3 regions of the Dietzia sp. B44 genome follow, and region 2 is predicted to be linked to each of the others. Evidence: predicted binding sites of a transcription regulator. Region 2 holds the regulator's gene; each other region holds the start of a gene.
The links. Region 2 encodes LexA, which represses DNA repair genes until DNA is damaged. Its sites were predicted from a motif close to CGAACANNTGTTCG; they were not measured.
Positions count from the first base shown of each region.

Region 1: a site for LexA is predicted at 1,623-1,636, ahead of recA (recombinase RecA). Genes of this name have one in related genera too.
Region 3: a site for LexA is predicted at 1,319-1,332, ahead of G6017_RS02430 (HNH endonuclease signature motif containing protein). Genes of this name have one in related genera too.

Region 1 is NZ_JAALEF010000082.1:3,818-8,854, reverse strand. It holds partial or broken gene G6017_RS03540 (CinA family protein) at 1-59, shown strand, start outside; gene G6017_RS03535 (helix-turn-helix domain-containing protein) at 76-408, shown strand; partial or broken gene G6017_RS03530 (PspA/IM30 family protein) at 506-1,229, shown strand; gene G6017_RS03525 (DUF3046 domain-containing protein) at 1,402-1,596, shown strand; gene recA (recombinase RecA) at 1,819-2,925, shown strand; gene G6017_RS03515 (regulatory protein RecX) at 2,925-3,533, shown strand; gene miaB (tRNA (N6-isopentenyl adenosine(37)-C2)-methylthiotransferase MiaB) at 3,560-5,037, shown strand, end outside.
Region 2 is NZ_JAALEF010000171.1:3,388-8,424, forward strand. It holds gene hrpA (ATP-dependent RNA helicase HrpA) at 1-1,307, shown strand, start outside; gene nrdR (transcriptional regulator NrdR) at 1,366-1,821, opposite strand; gene lexA (transcriptional repressor LexA) at 2,528-3,196, shown strand; gene hflX (GTPase HflX) at 3,236-4,684, opposite strand; gene dapF (diaminopimelate epimerase) at 4,699-5,037, opposite strand, start outside.
Region 3 is NZ_JAALEF010000057.1:1,176-6,212, reverse strand. It holds gene pgi (glucose-6-phosphate isomerase) at 1-602, shown strand, start outside; gene G6017_RS02435 (dihydrofolate reductase family protein) at 654-1,247, shown strand; gene G6017_RS02430 (HNH endonuclease signature motif containing protein) at 1,390-3,081, shown strand; gene G6017_RS02425 (SDR family oxidoreductase) at 3,120-3,875, opposite strand; gene G6017_RS02420 (DNA-formamidopyrimidine glycosylase family protein) at 3,872-4,747, opposite strand; gene G6017_RS02415 (cation diffusion facilitator family transporter) at 4,832-5,037, opposite strand, start outside.

The DNA of each region.
Region 1 (5,037 bases), on a different contig from region 2:
CCGCCCTCGATCTGCTGGTGGGGATCGCCGACGAGGTCGGGAACGAATCGGCGACGTGAGGCGTTGTACCCCGTGATGCCGAACATCCAGATGACCACGCTGCCCCGACCGGACCACCGGAGCGGGCCCCCGCTGCTGCGGGAGACCCTCGGGACGGTGCTCCGCGGCCTGCGGGGCGATTCGGGGCGGACCCTGCGGGACGTCGCCGACGCCGCCCGGGTGAGTCCCGGGTATCTCTCCGAGATCGAACGTGGTCGCAAGGAGGCCTCGAGCGAGTTGCTCGCGTCCATCTCGGGTGCGCTCGACGTCTCGCTCGGCGAGATCCTCATCCGCGCGGCCCTCGAGGTCTCGCCCCCGGGTACCGTCTCGCTCCCGGGCACCGTCGCGGAGCCCGTCCTCGCGGCCTGAGCCCCACCCCGGCAACGCCCGGTGGTCGCCCCCCGACCTTGTTCGGTACCGTGGTACCGACCAGTCGTCCGAATCGGCAGAAGGACACTACGCAGCGATGGCCAATCCGTTCACCAAGGCATGGCGCTACCTCATGGCGTTGTTCGATTCGAAGATCGACGAGAATGCTGACCCCAAGGTCCAGATCCAGCAGGCCATCTCGGACGCGCAGCGGCAGCACCAGCAGCTGTCCCAGCAGGCGGCCGCCGTGATCGGCAACCAGCGGCAGCTGGAGATGAAGCTCAACCGCCAGCTCGCCGACATCGAGAAGCTGCAGGGCTCCACGCGGCAGGCACTGCAGATGTCCGAGCAGGCCCATCAGAACGGCGACACCCAGAAGGCGACCGAGTACGAGAACGCCGCGGAGGCCTTCGCCGCTCAGCTGGTCACCGCCGAGCAGAACGTCGAGGACCTCAAGGGACTCCACGACCAGTCGCTCCAGGCCGCGGCCCAGGCCAAGAAGGCCGTGGAGCAGAACGCGATGGTGCTCCAGCAGAAGGTGGCCGAACGGACCAAGCTGCTCAGCCAGCTGGAGCAGGCCAAGATGCAGGAGCAGGTCAGCGCGTCGCTGCAGTCCATGTCCGAGGTCTCGTCGGGCGGGAACACCCCGAACCTCGACCAGGTCCGCGACAAGATCGAGCGGCGGTACGCCAACGCCCTCGGGTCGGCGGAGCTCGCCCAGAACTCGGTTCAGGGCCGGATGCTCGAGGTCGAGCAGGCCTCGACCCAGATGGCCGGGCACAGCCGTCTCGAGCAGATCCGGGCGTCGATGAAGGCCGAGGGTGGTCAGCTCGGACAGGGGACCGGCTCTGCGTCCCAGCTCCCCCAGGGGCAGCCGCAGTCCGCCACCCCGCCTCAGCAGCAGGCGCAGACCGAACAGCAGTGAGTCGTCCGAGGACGGGCCGCCGGTGAACTGACCGGCGGCCCGTCGTCGTCCGTGGTGAAGGGGCACACGTGACACTGACCGAGTTCAGGGCCCGGACCGTCGAGGCCTTCGGGGACCTGCGGGCCGATCATCTCGTGAGGTCCCATCATCTGGCCGCGTTCGACGGGCGCACCGCCGACGAGGCCATCGACGCCGGTGCCTCCGTCAAGCAGGTCTGGTTGGCGCTGTGTTCGGAGTTCGAGGTTCCCGACTCATTACGCTGACCCCGTGGCGGCGTGTCGTTCGATCTCGAACACGCGTTCGTCTACACTCGGGTCATGTGATGACGGGATGGCCCGTCCACAGGGCGACATCCCTCCACAGTGAAGGGTTGCCGGGCTCGTGCGAGACGCATCTGTCGTACCCGACCCGTAGCGTCCGCGAGCGAGCAGACCACACAGACCGTCCGGCACGACACCGGAGGTCGAGCACGAACGGAGAGCATCATGGCCCCCAAGACCACCGCCAAGTCAGGTACCAGGACGGGCGTGGCCCAGAACCGCGAACAGGCGCTGGAGTTGGCGCTCGCGCAGATCGACAAGGCCTACGGCAAGGGGTCGGTCATGCGGCTCGGGGACGACACCCGGCCGCCGGTCCAGGTCATCCCGTCCGGTGCCCTGTCCCTCGACGTGGCACTCGGGATCGGCGGGTTCCCACGGGGCCGCGTCGTGGAGATCTACGGTCCGGAGTCGTCCGGCAAGACGACCGTCGCGCTGCACGCGGTGGCCAACGCGCAGGCCGCCGGCGGGATCGCCGCGTTCATCGACGCGGAGCACGCGTTGGATCCGGAGTACGCCCGCAAGCTCGGCGTGGACACGGACAACCTCATCGTCTCCCAGCCGGACACCGGTGAGCAGGCGCTCGAGATCGCCGACATGCTGGTCAGGTCGGGGTCCATCGACATCCTGGTGGTCGACTCCGTCGCGGCGTTGGTGCCGCGGGCGGAGATCGAGGGCGAGATGGGCGACAGCCACGTGGGCTTGCAGGCGCGACTGATGAGCCAGGCGCTCCGCAAGATGACGGGTGCGCTGCACAACACCAACACCACCGCGATCTTCATCAACCAGCTGCGCGAGAAGATCGGGGTGATGTTCGGCTCGCCCGAGACCACCACGGGCGGTAAGGCGCTCAAGTTCTACGCCTCCGTCCGCCTGGACGTGCGCCGGATCGAGACCCTCAAGGACGGCGCGGATGCGGTGGGTAACCGCACCAAGGTCAAGGTCGTCAAGAACAAGATCGCGCCCCCGTTCAAGATCGCGGAGTTCGACATCCTCTACGGCGAGGGCATCAGTCGCGAGGGATCGCTCATCGACATGGGTGTGGAGAACGGCTTCGTCAAGAAGTCGGGTTCCTGGTTCACCTACGGGGCGGACCAGTTGGGCCAGGGCAAGGAGAACGCCCGCCGGTACCTCAAGGAGAACCCCTCGGTCCGCGACGAGATCGAGCGGAAGATCCTCGACAAGCTCAATATCGGGGCGGGTGCGGAGATCGCGGAGATCGAGGCGGAGTCCGATGAGGACGCGCCTATCGACGTGGTGCCCGTCGAGTTCTGATGAGCGTGCAGGACCCGTGTGCGGCCGAGCCGGGGCGGGGTGTCGACACGGACGATCTACGCACCGCCATCGCGGCGGTGGAGGCCAGGCCGTCGAGTAGCTCGGACCTGCCCCCGTTGGCACCCGAGGCCCACGAGGCCGCGACGGCGGCTCTCCGACTTCTGCGCCACCGGCCACGGAGCCGACACGAACTGCGGGAGCGGCTGCTGGGTAAGGACCACGCGCCGGACGCGGTGGACGAGGCGCTGGACAGGGTCCGCGCCTGGGGCCTGCTCGATGACGCGGACTTCGCCTCGGAATGGGTCCGGGGTCGGCGGCGTCGACGCGGACGGTCGCGGGGAGCACTCGAACGTGAACTCCGCGAGAAGGGTGTCGCCGAGGTCCATATCGCGGGGGCGGTGGCCGGCATCGACGAGGCCGATGACCGACAGCAGGCCACCGAACTCGTGCGCGCGAGGCTCAGCCGCAGCCCGGTCGACTCCGGTCCCGGGGCGGATCTCCAGGGAGAACGGCGCAGGCTGGTGGCGTTCCTCGCCCGCCGGGGCTATCCGACGGGGTTGGCGATGACGGTGGTCGACGCCGAATTGGCGGCCCAGGTGTCGCCCTGAGTACCCTGGCCTGCGTGGATTCTCTCGTGACCGACCTGCAGGCGACGGCCGGAGACACCGGCGTCGAGCGCGTCGAGGGGCGCACCTACCAGGTGCGGACCTTCGGGTGCCAGATGAACGTCCATGACTCCGAGCGGCTCTCCGGTGTGCTCGACGCGGCCGGGTATGTGCCGTTCGAGGGTGAGGCCGACCCTGCCCGGGGCACTCTGCCGGACCTCGTGGTGTTCAACACGTGCGCCGTTCGCGAGAACGCGGACAACCGCCTGTACGGCACGCTCGGCCACCTGCGGCCGTGGAAGGACGCCAATCCCCGACTGCAGATCGCGGTCGGGGGATGCCTGGCGCAGAAGGACAAGGACGTCGTGGTCACGCGGGCCCCGTGGGTCGACGTGGTCTTCGGCACACACAATCTCGGGCACCTGCCCACGCTGCTCCAGCGCTCCCGGCACAACGAGCGGGCCGAGGTGGAGATCGCCGACTCGCTCCAGCACTTCCCCTCGACCCTCCCCGCCACCCGGGAGTCCGCCTACGCCGGCTGGGTCTCGGTGTCCGTGGGGTGCAACAACACCTGCACGTTCTGCATCGTCCCGTCCCTCCGCGGCAAGGAGGTGGACCGTAGACCCGGTGAGGTCCTGGCGGAGATGAAGGCACTGGCGGACGAGGGTGTCCTCGAGGTCACCCTGCTCGGACAGAACGTCAACGCCTACGGGCGATCGTTCCACGACCCCGCCGAGCCATCCGACAGAGGCGCCTTCGCGAAGTTGCTGCGCGCCGCCGGTCGGGTCGAGGGCATCGAGCGGATCCGGTTCACCTCACCACATCCGGCGGAGTTCACCGATGACGTGATCGAGGCGATGGCCGACACCCCCGCCGTCTGCCCACAGCTTCACATGCCCCTGCAGTCCGGCTCGGACCGAGTCCTGCGCGCGATGCGTCGTTCGTACCGGTCGGAGCGATTCCTGGGCATCCTGGACAGGGTGCGTTCCGCGATGCCGCACGCGGCCATCACCACGGACATCATCGTCGGGTTCCCCGGGGAGACCGAGGAGGACTTCCAGGCCACCCTCGACGTGGTGGAGAAGGCCCGGTTCACGAGCGCCTTCACGTTCCAGTATTCGCCGCGACCGGGGACCCCTGCGGCGACGATGGCCGACCAGATCCCCAAGTCCGTCGTTCAGGAGCGCTACGAGAGACTGATCGAACTGCAGGAGCGGATCACCCTCGAGGAGAACCGGAAGCAGGTCGGCCGTGAGGTCGAGCTGCTCGTCACCGCCGACCAGGGCCGTAAGGACGCCGCCACCGCCCGGATGACCGGCAGGGCCCGGGACGGCCGCCTGGTGCACTTCGCCCCGGTGGGGGAGCACGCCGGGCGGATCCGACCCGGCGACGTGGTCACCACCAGAATCACCTCCGCCGCCCCGCACCACCTGCTCGCCGACGACGGCGTGCTGACCTGTCGGACCACCAGGGCGGGTGACAGACACGAGGCAGGTGAGAAGCCGGA
Region 2 (5,037 bases):
CGGGGGTCGACTCCGACGGCATCACCGTGCGGGTCCCTCTCCCCCAGCTGTCCTCGGTCGCGACGTCCGGCTTCGAGTGGCTCGTCCCCGGCCTGCGCGAGGAGCTGTACACGGAGATGCTCCGGACGCTCCCCAAGTACCTGAGGCGTCTGTGTTCCCCGCCCGCCGAGTACGCGGCACTGCTGGCCGGTGACCTCGCCCCGCGGTCGGCACCGCTCCCCGTGGCGCTCGCCGCCGCGCTCTCGGCCCGCATAGGCACGACCGTCGAGCCCCGCGAGTTCCACCCGGAACAGCTCCCCGACCATCTCCGCATGCGTTTCGAGGTGGTCGACGGTGACGAGGTCGTCGCGGCCGGTACGGACCTGGGAGCACTACGCAGTCGGTTGGTGGACAAGGTCCGTGCCACGCTCAACTCCAGACTCGTCCCCGATGACGGACCTCATCGGGCGTGGACCGCGGACACGATCGGGGACCTGTCGCCCTCGATCACCGGCACGGTCGACGGTGTGGAGGTGACGGTCTACCCGGCCCTGCAGGTCCGCCCCGACGGCATCCACCGGATCGCCTGCGCCACAGAGACGGAACGTCGAGCCGCGCAGACGACAGCGGTACTGACCCTGATCTCAGCGGACCTGATCTCGGCGGCATCGATAGTCCGGGGTCGTCCGGTCGAGCAACGCCTCGCGCTCACCCAGTATCCCCACGAGGGTGCCGATGGACTGGTCTCGGACGCGGCGCTGGCGGCGTGCGGGCGGCTGATCGCCGGACGCAGAGGAGAGCCGGTACTCACCGTGCACGACTTCGACGAGGTGCGCGCGCGCGCCCGATCCGAGGCGCCGGCCGCCATCACGGCCTCGATCTCCGCCGCCCTTCCGGCGTTGGTCGCCGCGCAGTCGGTCTCCGCCCGGCTGGACCAGGTACCACGCGACCTCGCGGACGACGTCAGGCCCGCTCTGGACTTCCTCGTGGGAAAGGGATTCCTCGCCCGACACCCGGCGGAGGTCCTCCCGCAACTGGAACGCCACGTGAGGGCGATCGACCTCAGGCTGGACCTCGCGGAGAAGTCACCGTCGAGGTACCGGGAGCTCGCCGCCCGGTTGGAGAAGTCGGAGGCCACTGTCGCGGAGGCGACGGCGGCGCTCCGCCGACGACCGGGTGGGGCGCGGGCAGCCCGGGATCTCCGGTGGATGTTGGCCGAATACCGTGTCGGCCTCTTCGCGCAGTCTCTGGGTACCGCGCGCCCGGTCTCCGCCGAGAGGATCGAGAAGGCGGTCGCCGCCGCGCTCTCCCGGCGGAACGCGCGTTGAGCCCTCACACCGCCCGTACACAGGAACCGATCCCGGTGCGACGCGGAGAGGACCGGGACTAGTGAGCAGCGTGCCGTTCGCGAAGCGCGATGATCTCGCTCTCGAAATCCGCAGCGGAACTGAATTGTTTGTACACGGAGGCGAATCGCAGATACGCGACCTCGTCCAGATCTTGTAGAGGCCCCAGGATCGCCAGCCCGATCTCGTGAGCGGGGACCTCTGAGGCGCCGCCGGCCCGGACAGCGTCTTCGACCTGCTGCGCGAGCCGCCGGAGCGCGTCCTCGTCGACCGACCTCCCCTGGCACGCGCGTCGCACACCGCGGACCACTTTGTCGCGGCTGAAACGCTCCGTCACACCGTTGCGCTTGAGGACGGTCAACAACGGGGTCTCGAGGGTGGTGAACCGGTGTCCGCAGTCGGGGCACTCGCGCCGACGCCGGATCGCCTGCCCTTCGTCGACCGACCGCGAGTCGATCACCCGTGAGTCCTCGTGGTGACATATGGGGCAGTACATTCCAGCTTCGCCATTCGTCGACCTGGTCCGAACCGCTCCGCCGGCCGGAGCCGACGGCGGCGCGGGGGCGACGGGCCGCCGTCCCGGGTCCATTCTAGGAGGCGATACCGTGGGTCACGCGTAGGCGGGCCCGCCCAGGAGTGCCAATGCGAGCAGCATCAGGATTCCGAAGACGATTCCACAGGCCACCAGAGCCCACGTCGGCACATCGTCCACCACCGGCGCACTCGACCTCGCCTCGCTACCGCATGCCCTGACCCTTTCCGCGGACGCGGGGCGGACGAGCACTCGCCGTCCGGGCGCCACCGACCGCGTGGCCGTCTGGCGCCCCCGGTCGAGCGTGCGGATGACGGGACGGGCCCCGGCATCAGGGCGGGGACGCACCCTGGACGAAACGGGCCGGTCGTGATCGGTCACGCAGACCTCCGTCCAGGGCACGGAGGGACGCGATCGTGGCTGCATCTCCATAACGGTCATGAGAACTCCCAACTCGATACGGTGTGCGAACCTCATTCGCACGCCCGTGTGCCTTATTGTGCACATCTGTTCGAACCCGAACCTGCCTAGAGTTGTATCACGCGGGTCCGACAGAGTCGACATTCGTGGCGACATTTCTTCGAACACCTGTGTGGCGCTCACGTCCGACGGGCAGTAGGGTGTACACAGATAGCGACGTCGAACACCCATTCGCCGAAGGGACCCCCACATGCCCAAGCCCGACTTCGAGGCCCTGACGACCCGCCAGAAGAGCGTTCTGTTGCACATCCACGACACGGTCAAGGACCGGGGCTATCCCCCGAGCATCCGAGAGATCGGTGACGCCGTCGGTCTGCAGTCGACCTCCTCGGTGGCCCACCAGTTGCGGACGTTGGAGAAGAAGGGCTTCCTGACCCGTGATCCGCACAAGCCGCGGGCGGTCGACGTCCACGGCGTCCCGGGGCAGCGGTCCCGGGGTCGTCGCGCGCCCGCCCAGGAGGAGACGCGTCCCAGCGGGGCCGTGGAGCCCGTCTACGTCCCTGTCCTGGGGCGGATCGCGGCCGGCGGTCCGATCCTCGCCGAGCAGGCGGTGGAGGAGGTCTTCCCCCTCCCCTCCGACCTGGTGGGTTCCGGGGACCTGTTCATGCTCAGAGTGGTCGGCGAGTCGATGATCGACGCCGCGATCTGTGACGGGGACTACGTGGTGGTGCGCCGTCAGAACGTCGCGGACAACGGCGAGATCGTGGCGGCGATGATCGACGGGGAGGCCACGGTCAAGACTTTCCGCCGGGATTCGAGCGGGGTGTGGCTCCTGCCCCACAACCCGTCGTTCAGTCCGATTCCCGGGGAGCACGCGACGATCCTCGGAAAGGTCGTCACGGTCTTCCGCAAGCTCTGAACCGGCCGGAACCGGGTGTCGCCTGATCCGTCGACGGGGTCAGGCGACACCGTCACGGGATCCGGGGACCCGATACTCCCCGAGCTCTCCGGCCACGGAGGCCGGAAGCCGGACCACGATCCTCGTGCCGTCCTTCGTGTGATCCTCGTCCACCACGGCGCCCTCCGCGTGGACACGGGAGACCACATCACCCCGGGTGAACGGGATCTCGAGTGTGACCTCCGTGTCCCCGGAGGCGACCACCCGCATTATTCGGTCGAGGAGCTCGTCGAACCCCTCACCCGTCGCCGCCGAGACGAAGACCGCGTCCGGCAGGGCGTGGTGCAGTTCCGTCAACACCACCGGGTCAGCGACGTCGACCTTGTTGATCACCACGAGTTCGCGGGGCCTCTCGGCCTTCTGCTCTTCCACGACGTCGTTGATGACGGTGCGGACGGCCTCGATCTGGCGCAGGGGGAAGGCGTCCGATCCGTCGACGACGTGCAGGAGCAACTCGGAGTCCACGACCTCCTCCAACGTCGAGCGGAACGCCTCGACGAGCTGGGTCGGGAGGTGTCGGACGAATCCGACCGTATCTGTGAAGACCACGACCCGCCCGTCGGGGAGCTCGGCCCGCCGCGTGGTGGGGTCCAGCGTGGCGAACAGAGCGTTCTGGACCAGTACGCCCGCACCGGTCAAGCGGTTGAGCAGGCTCGACTTCCCGGCGTTGGTGTACCCGGCGATCGCGATCGACGGCACCGGGGTGGCGCGACGGCGATGCCGCTTGGTGTCCCGGGCCTGCTTCATGCCCTTGATCTCACGGCGCAGCCTCGCCGTGCGCTCCCTGATTCGGCGGCGGTCCGTCTCGATCTTGGTCTCACCGGGACCACGGAGTCCGACGCCTCCGTTGCTGCCCGCCCGGCCACCCGCCTGCCGGGAGAGTGCCTCACCCCAGCCACGCAGTCGCGGGAGCATGTACTCCATCTGCGCCAGCGACACCTGGGCCTTACCCTCACGGCTGGTCGCGTGTTGGGCGAAGATGTCGAGGATCAGCGCGGTGCGGTCGATCACCTTGACGTTGACGACCTTCTCGAGCGCGATGAGCTGACCCGGCGTGAGCTCGCCGTCGCAGATCACCGTGTCCGCCCCCGTCGCGGTGATCACGTCCTTCAGGGTCTTGGCCTTCCCCGAACCGATGTAGGTGGCGGGATCCGGCTTGTCGCGGCGCTGGATCAGCGCGTCGCAGACCTCGGAGCCTGCGGTCTCGGCGAGCTGTGCCAACTCGGCCATCGCGGCCTCCGCCTGGGCGGCGGTACCCTCGGTCCAGACCCCGACCAGCACGACCCGCTCGAGGCGGAGTTGGCGGTACTCGGCGTCGTTGACGTCCTGGAGTTCGGTCGACAACCCGACGACCCGGCGCAGCGAGGAGCGCTCCTCGAGCTGGAATTCTCCGACCGAAGGGTCATGGTCTCGTGTGGCCCGGTCAGGGGCGGTGTCATCGATAGTCATTCACCGGCATCATCTCACAATTCCGGTCGGGACGCCTCCGTGCGGCGCGCGGGTGGCGGTCGCCGGTACCGCCCCTCGGCGACGATCACGGACGGCCCCGTCAGAGTGGAACCCACGCCGGTCAGGGCCACCGCGACCTCTCCCCCGGGAACGGACACCACCACGTCACCGGTGGCCTCTCCGGCGTCGGCGAGGGCCGCGACGGCCGTGGCGACGATTCCGGTGCCGCAGGACATCGTCTCCCCGGATCCTCGCTCGTGGACGCGCATCGACACCCGACCGTCGGTGAGCGGGGTGGCGATCTCCACGTTGACGCCGGCGGGGAAGAAGCCGGTGTCGAACTCGGGCGCCTC
Region 3 (5,037 bases), on a different contig from region 2:
AACTGACCATGGAGTCCCTCGGCAAGTCGGTCCGACTCGACGGCTCCGACGTCTCCTACCCCACCGGCGAGGTCTACTGGGGCGAGCCCGGCACCAACGGCCAGCACGCCTTCTTCCAGCTCCTGCACCAGGGCACCCAGCTCGTCCCGGTGGACTTCATCGGGGTCGCCCGTCCGGTCTCGGACCTGCCCACCGCCGACGGCGCCGGATCGATGCACGACATGCTCGTGGCCAACCTGTTCGCCCAGTCCCGGGTGCTGGCGTTCGGCAAGACGGAGGACGAGGTGCTCGCCGAGGGCGTGGACCCCGCGATCGCGCCGCACAAGGTGATGCCCGGCAACCGGCCGTCCACCACGATCCTCGCGCCGTCGCTCTCGCCCGGAGTGCTCGGGCAGCTCATCGCGCTCTACGAACACGTGGTGTTCGTCCAGGCCGCCGTGTTGGGTATCAATGCGTTCGATCAGTGGGGGGTCGAGCTGGGCAAGGCCCAGGCCGGCGAGCTCCTGACCGCCCTGACCGCGGAGAAGCACCCCGGGGAGGGCTTCGACTCCTCGACGGATGCTCTCGTCGAGATCTACCGCGAGGCACGCGGCCGCCGCTGAGACGGAATAGTTCGGCCCGGGAGTGTCGTAGTCAGGTGCGAGCATGGTCGTATGAGCACTGTCTACTGCACCGCCACGAGTCTGGACGGGTACATCGCCGACGACGAGGAGAGCCTGTCCTGGCTCTTCGCGACCTCCGGGGAGGCCGAACCCGCGGGGTACACACCGACAGAGTTGGACCCCGCCCTCCCCGACCTCCACTTCGACCGCTTCTACTCCGGCGTCGGGTCGATCGTCTGCGGCGTCAACACCTTCGAATGGGTGCGCCGCGACCTGACGAAGGACGGCCAGCCGTTCGCCTGGCCGTACACCGTGCCGAGCTGGGTCGTCACCCACCGCGATCTCGATCCCGTCGACGGCGTCGAGTTCTTCGCCGGTGACGTCGGCGACCTGCACCCTCTCCTGGTCGACGCCGCCGACGGCGGGGACGTGTGGATCGTCGGGGGTGGTGACCTCGCAGGTCAGTTCGCCGACCGGGGACTGCTGGACCGGGTCTGGATCCACCAGTGTCCGGTCGTCCTCGGTTCCGGGCGCCCCCTGTTGCCCCGCCGACTCCGACTCCACCGCCAGAAGCTCGAGACGCACGGCCAGTTCACCGCGATGCTCTTCGACGTGGTGGGCCCGGAGCCCCGGATCACGCCCTGACCGGTGAGTAGCCCGGCGATTTCCTCCGCTGCAGTCCCGGACGGAAAGCCCGCGGCAGACCCTTGCACGTTCGAACGTGTGTGCGTAGACTAGAACCTACATTCGATACGGTGACGGTGGCGGAAGGCTTCGGAGGTGTGGCATGGACGTCGGCAACGGCCCCTCCTCCGACAGTTCCTCCGCTGTTGATCCGTTGACCGGGCTGACCGCCTCGGCTCGTGCCGGATGGGCGGCCGAGAATCGCGCCTCCGCCCAGCGGCTGTCGGCCTGCTACGACCTCCTGCTGGAATGCCAGCGCCGCGACGACTCAGGCACCGGCTCTGATTCCCCGCCCGGCCACGCGGTGGTGGACCCGTTCGTGGTGGCAACCGGATACGTGGTGGCGGCGATGGCCGTCTCCGCCCTGAGAGCCGAATCGATGATCTCGTTCGCCGCGGACCTGCACCAGCGCTACCCCGCCGTTCTCGCCGCCCTGGCGGCGGGACGCCTCGACCAGCGCGCCGCCGAACTGCTGGCCCGCCAGATGGCGACCGTCGACCCCGAGGTGCTTCCGCAGGTGCAACAGGACGTCGTCGACGACTACCTGGCCGCGACGGAGGCCGGCGAACGCCTCGGTCGGCACGCGGTACGCGATGCGGTGGACGCGATCATCACCCGCTACGACGCCGAGGGAATCCGTCGGCGCAAGGAGGACGCCAGCCGTGCGCGCGGTGTGCGCATCAACAAGGGCGCTGACGGCATGTCCACCGTGTCGGCCATTCTGGCCACCGAGGAGGCCGCCGTCCTTGCCGAGGCGATCGATCAGCGCGCTGCCGAACACGCCGCCGCCGAGGCCGAGGCTGCCGCGGCGAGCGCAGCCGCCGCTGAAGCCGCCGGCGAATCGGGCTCGGCCCCGGCCCCGGACCCGGACTATCACTACTCCAAGGCCGAACGCCGCGCCGATGCCCTGCTGTCCCTGGTGTGCGGCGACAGCCTGCACCCTGGCAGCAAAGGTGAACCCACTGCGCCGTTGCGGCCCAAGGTCACCGTGATCGCCCCCGGCAACGCCGCTGCGGGTAGCAACGGTGCGGGTAGCAACGGTGCAGGCAACACCGGTGCCCACGACGACGACGGGGTGCGGGTGGAGTTCACCCGCACCGGCGAGGCGGCGCTGCAGGCTCTGCTGGACATGCTGGTCACGAGCGACGGGGCCAGCTTCGAGAAGGTCGACCCCCGTATCGGCGCCGCCGACGACGCCCGCCGCGCCCTGACGTACCGGCCGGGTGCCGAGTTGGCCCGCCGCATCAGGCTGCGCGACGGTACCTGCCGCCATCCCGGTTGTGCGGTTCCGGCCGATGACTGCGACATCGATCATGTCCGCCCCTTCGACCACGCCGACCCCGCCCGGGGTGGACCCACCGAAGAGTGCAACCTGATGTGTCTGTGTCGGCGCCATCACCGGTTCAAGACGTTCTCCGACTGGATCTACGACCTGGCGCCCGATGGCACCCTCACCGTCATCACACCGGACGGGGCGACCATGACGACCCGACCATCCGGGCCGCTCGGGGTCTACCGCCGCGAGCACGCCCGCAATGAATCCCGCGCCTGGGACAGACAACAACAGCGCAACCCGGACCCGACCATCACAGGAGGGGAGACGCGCCCGGAGCCCACCTACTGGACTCGCCGTGCGGCCCGCCTGAGCGCCGAGCGTGCCCGCGCAACCGGCCCGGTCGACACCCGGCCCGGCGGCCAGAGCCGCTGGTGGAAGCGCAACGCGCCGGTCTTCAGCACGGTCGAGCTCGAGGTCCAGGCGCTACTCGACGACATCCTCAACCCACCCCCCTTCTGACCCGTCGCCTCTCCGGCGTGGGCGGGCGGGAGAACCCGTCAAACGAACCTGCGGCTGACCTTCTCCGGCAGAAGCGTCAGCAGTGGGCCGATCGCCTTCCAGGGCTTGGCCGGGACGAGCGCACGAGTGGGCTCGGCGTCAATCGTCCTGACCAGCGCGTCGACGCCCTCGTCGAATTCGGTCATCAGCGAGGTCTTGACCGACCGGTTGATGTCGGTGCGGATGTACCCGGGAAGGATGTCAGTGACCTTGATGCGGCTGCCGGCGCTGTCGAGCTCGGCGTGCAGACCCTGCGCCAGCGAGGAGACGAACGCCTTGGTGGCGCCGTACGTGTTCTGGGCCTTGGGCATGCCGCGCAGCGAGCTCACGGACGAGATGAACACCAGGTGCCCCTCGCCCCGTGCGTGCATCAGCTCCATCGCGGCCTCGGCCTGGTTGAGGGTGCCGATCACGTTGACCATGGCCGTCTCCCGGTTGGCGTGCGCCTTCCCCGTACCGATGGACGCCCCCTTGCCCAGTCCTGCGTTGAGGACGAAGCGGTCGATCCCGCCGAGCTCCGCGTCGAGCTCGCCGAACACCCTCTCCACCGCGTCGCCGTCGGCCACGTCGAGCTCGCGGACCGCCACCGTGATCGACGGGTTGGCCGCCAGCAACTCGGCGCGGAGTTCCTGGAGCCGGTCGAGACGCCGGGCGCACAGCGCCAGATTCCTGCCCTGTGCGGCCCAGCGACGGGCCATGCCCTCGCCGAGACCCGCGCTGGCGCCGGTGATCAGGATCGTGTTGCGGTCGGTCACAGCTTCTCCTCCGTTGGCGATGGCCCCAGTGTGGCACGCGCCGGCTGACACGACGGGCAGCGGTAGGCGATGCGATCGAGTGAATCGCTCGGCTCGTCCGGGTCGGCGAGACCACCCAGTCGGAACGTCTCCACCTCGGTCCCGCACCTGCGGCACGGCTTGCCGTCCCGCCCGTACACCCACAACTCCCGCCCGCGTCGCGTGTCCCCGGTGGTCACCCGGACCGCGCGATCGGCGTTGGCGAGGAGCATCCGCCGGGCGAGCACGACCACGGCGCGCAGATCAGGCACCGACTCCACCGGCTCCCGCGGGTCGAGGCCCCGCAGGAAACACAGTTCGGCGCGGTACACGGTGCCGATGCCGGCGAGATTGCGCTGGTCCAACAGTGCCTCCCCGATCGTCCGGGACGGCCGCTCGCCGATCCGCCGGAGCACCTCCGCGACGCTGGCGTCCGGGTCCCAGTCCCGCCCCAGCAGGTCGGGACCGAGATGCTCGACCGCCCTGTCGGCCTCGGCGGGATCCAGCGCGCGCAGCAACCCGAGCTCGGTGCCCACCACCTCGACGTCGTCGGCGCGCAGGAGCATCCGGACGGTGTACGCGGGGAACCGCCACCGCTCCCCCGCCTTGTGGATGTGGATGCGGCCTTCCATCTTCAGGTGGATATGGAGGGTGACCGGGTCCCGACCCTGCGCGTCGGGGCCGACGACGACGAAGAGGTGCTTCCCCCGGGACCGGGCGGCCACCACGGTCCTGCCCCGCAGATCCACGGCCGCGAATCTGGGAACCCTGAGCTCGGTCCTGTCCAGGGTCCGCCCGGCCAGCGCACGGTGGACCTTCGCGGCCGCCCTGTAGACGGAATCGCCCTCCGGCACCGTTGACTCCTCTGCCCGCTGTCCGATCTACCGCTCTCCGAGTGTGCGCACCATGGTGCCCTGAACCGCCCCGGGCTGCCGGGTTCACCATCCCGGTTGTCGACACTCCACGACGCCGACGGTCTCGAGCTGCACTGTCGCATGCTCGATGCCGTGGCCCTCCCGCAGGACGCGTCGCACCTCGTCGAGGACTCCGGAGTGGGGCACTCCGGGGGCGGTCACGAGGTGGACGGTCCCCACGTCCATCCCCGAGGTCAGCGTCCACAGATGCAGGTCGTGCACCTCCTCGA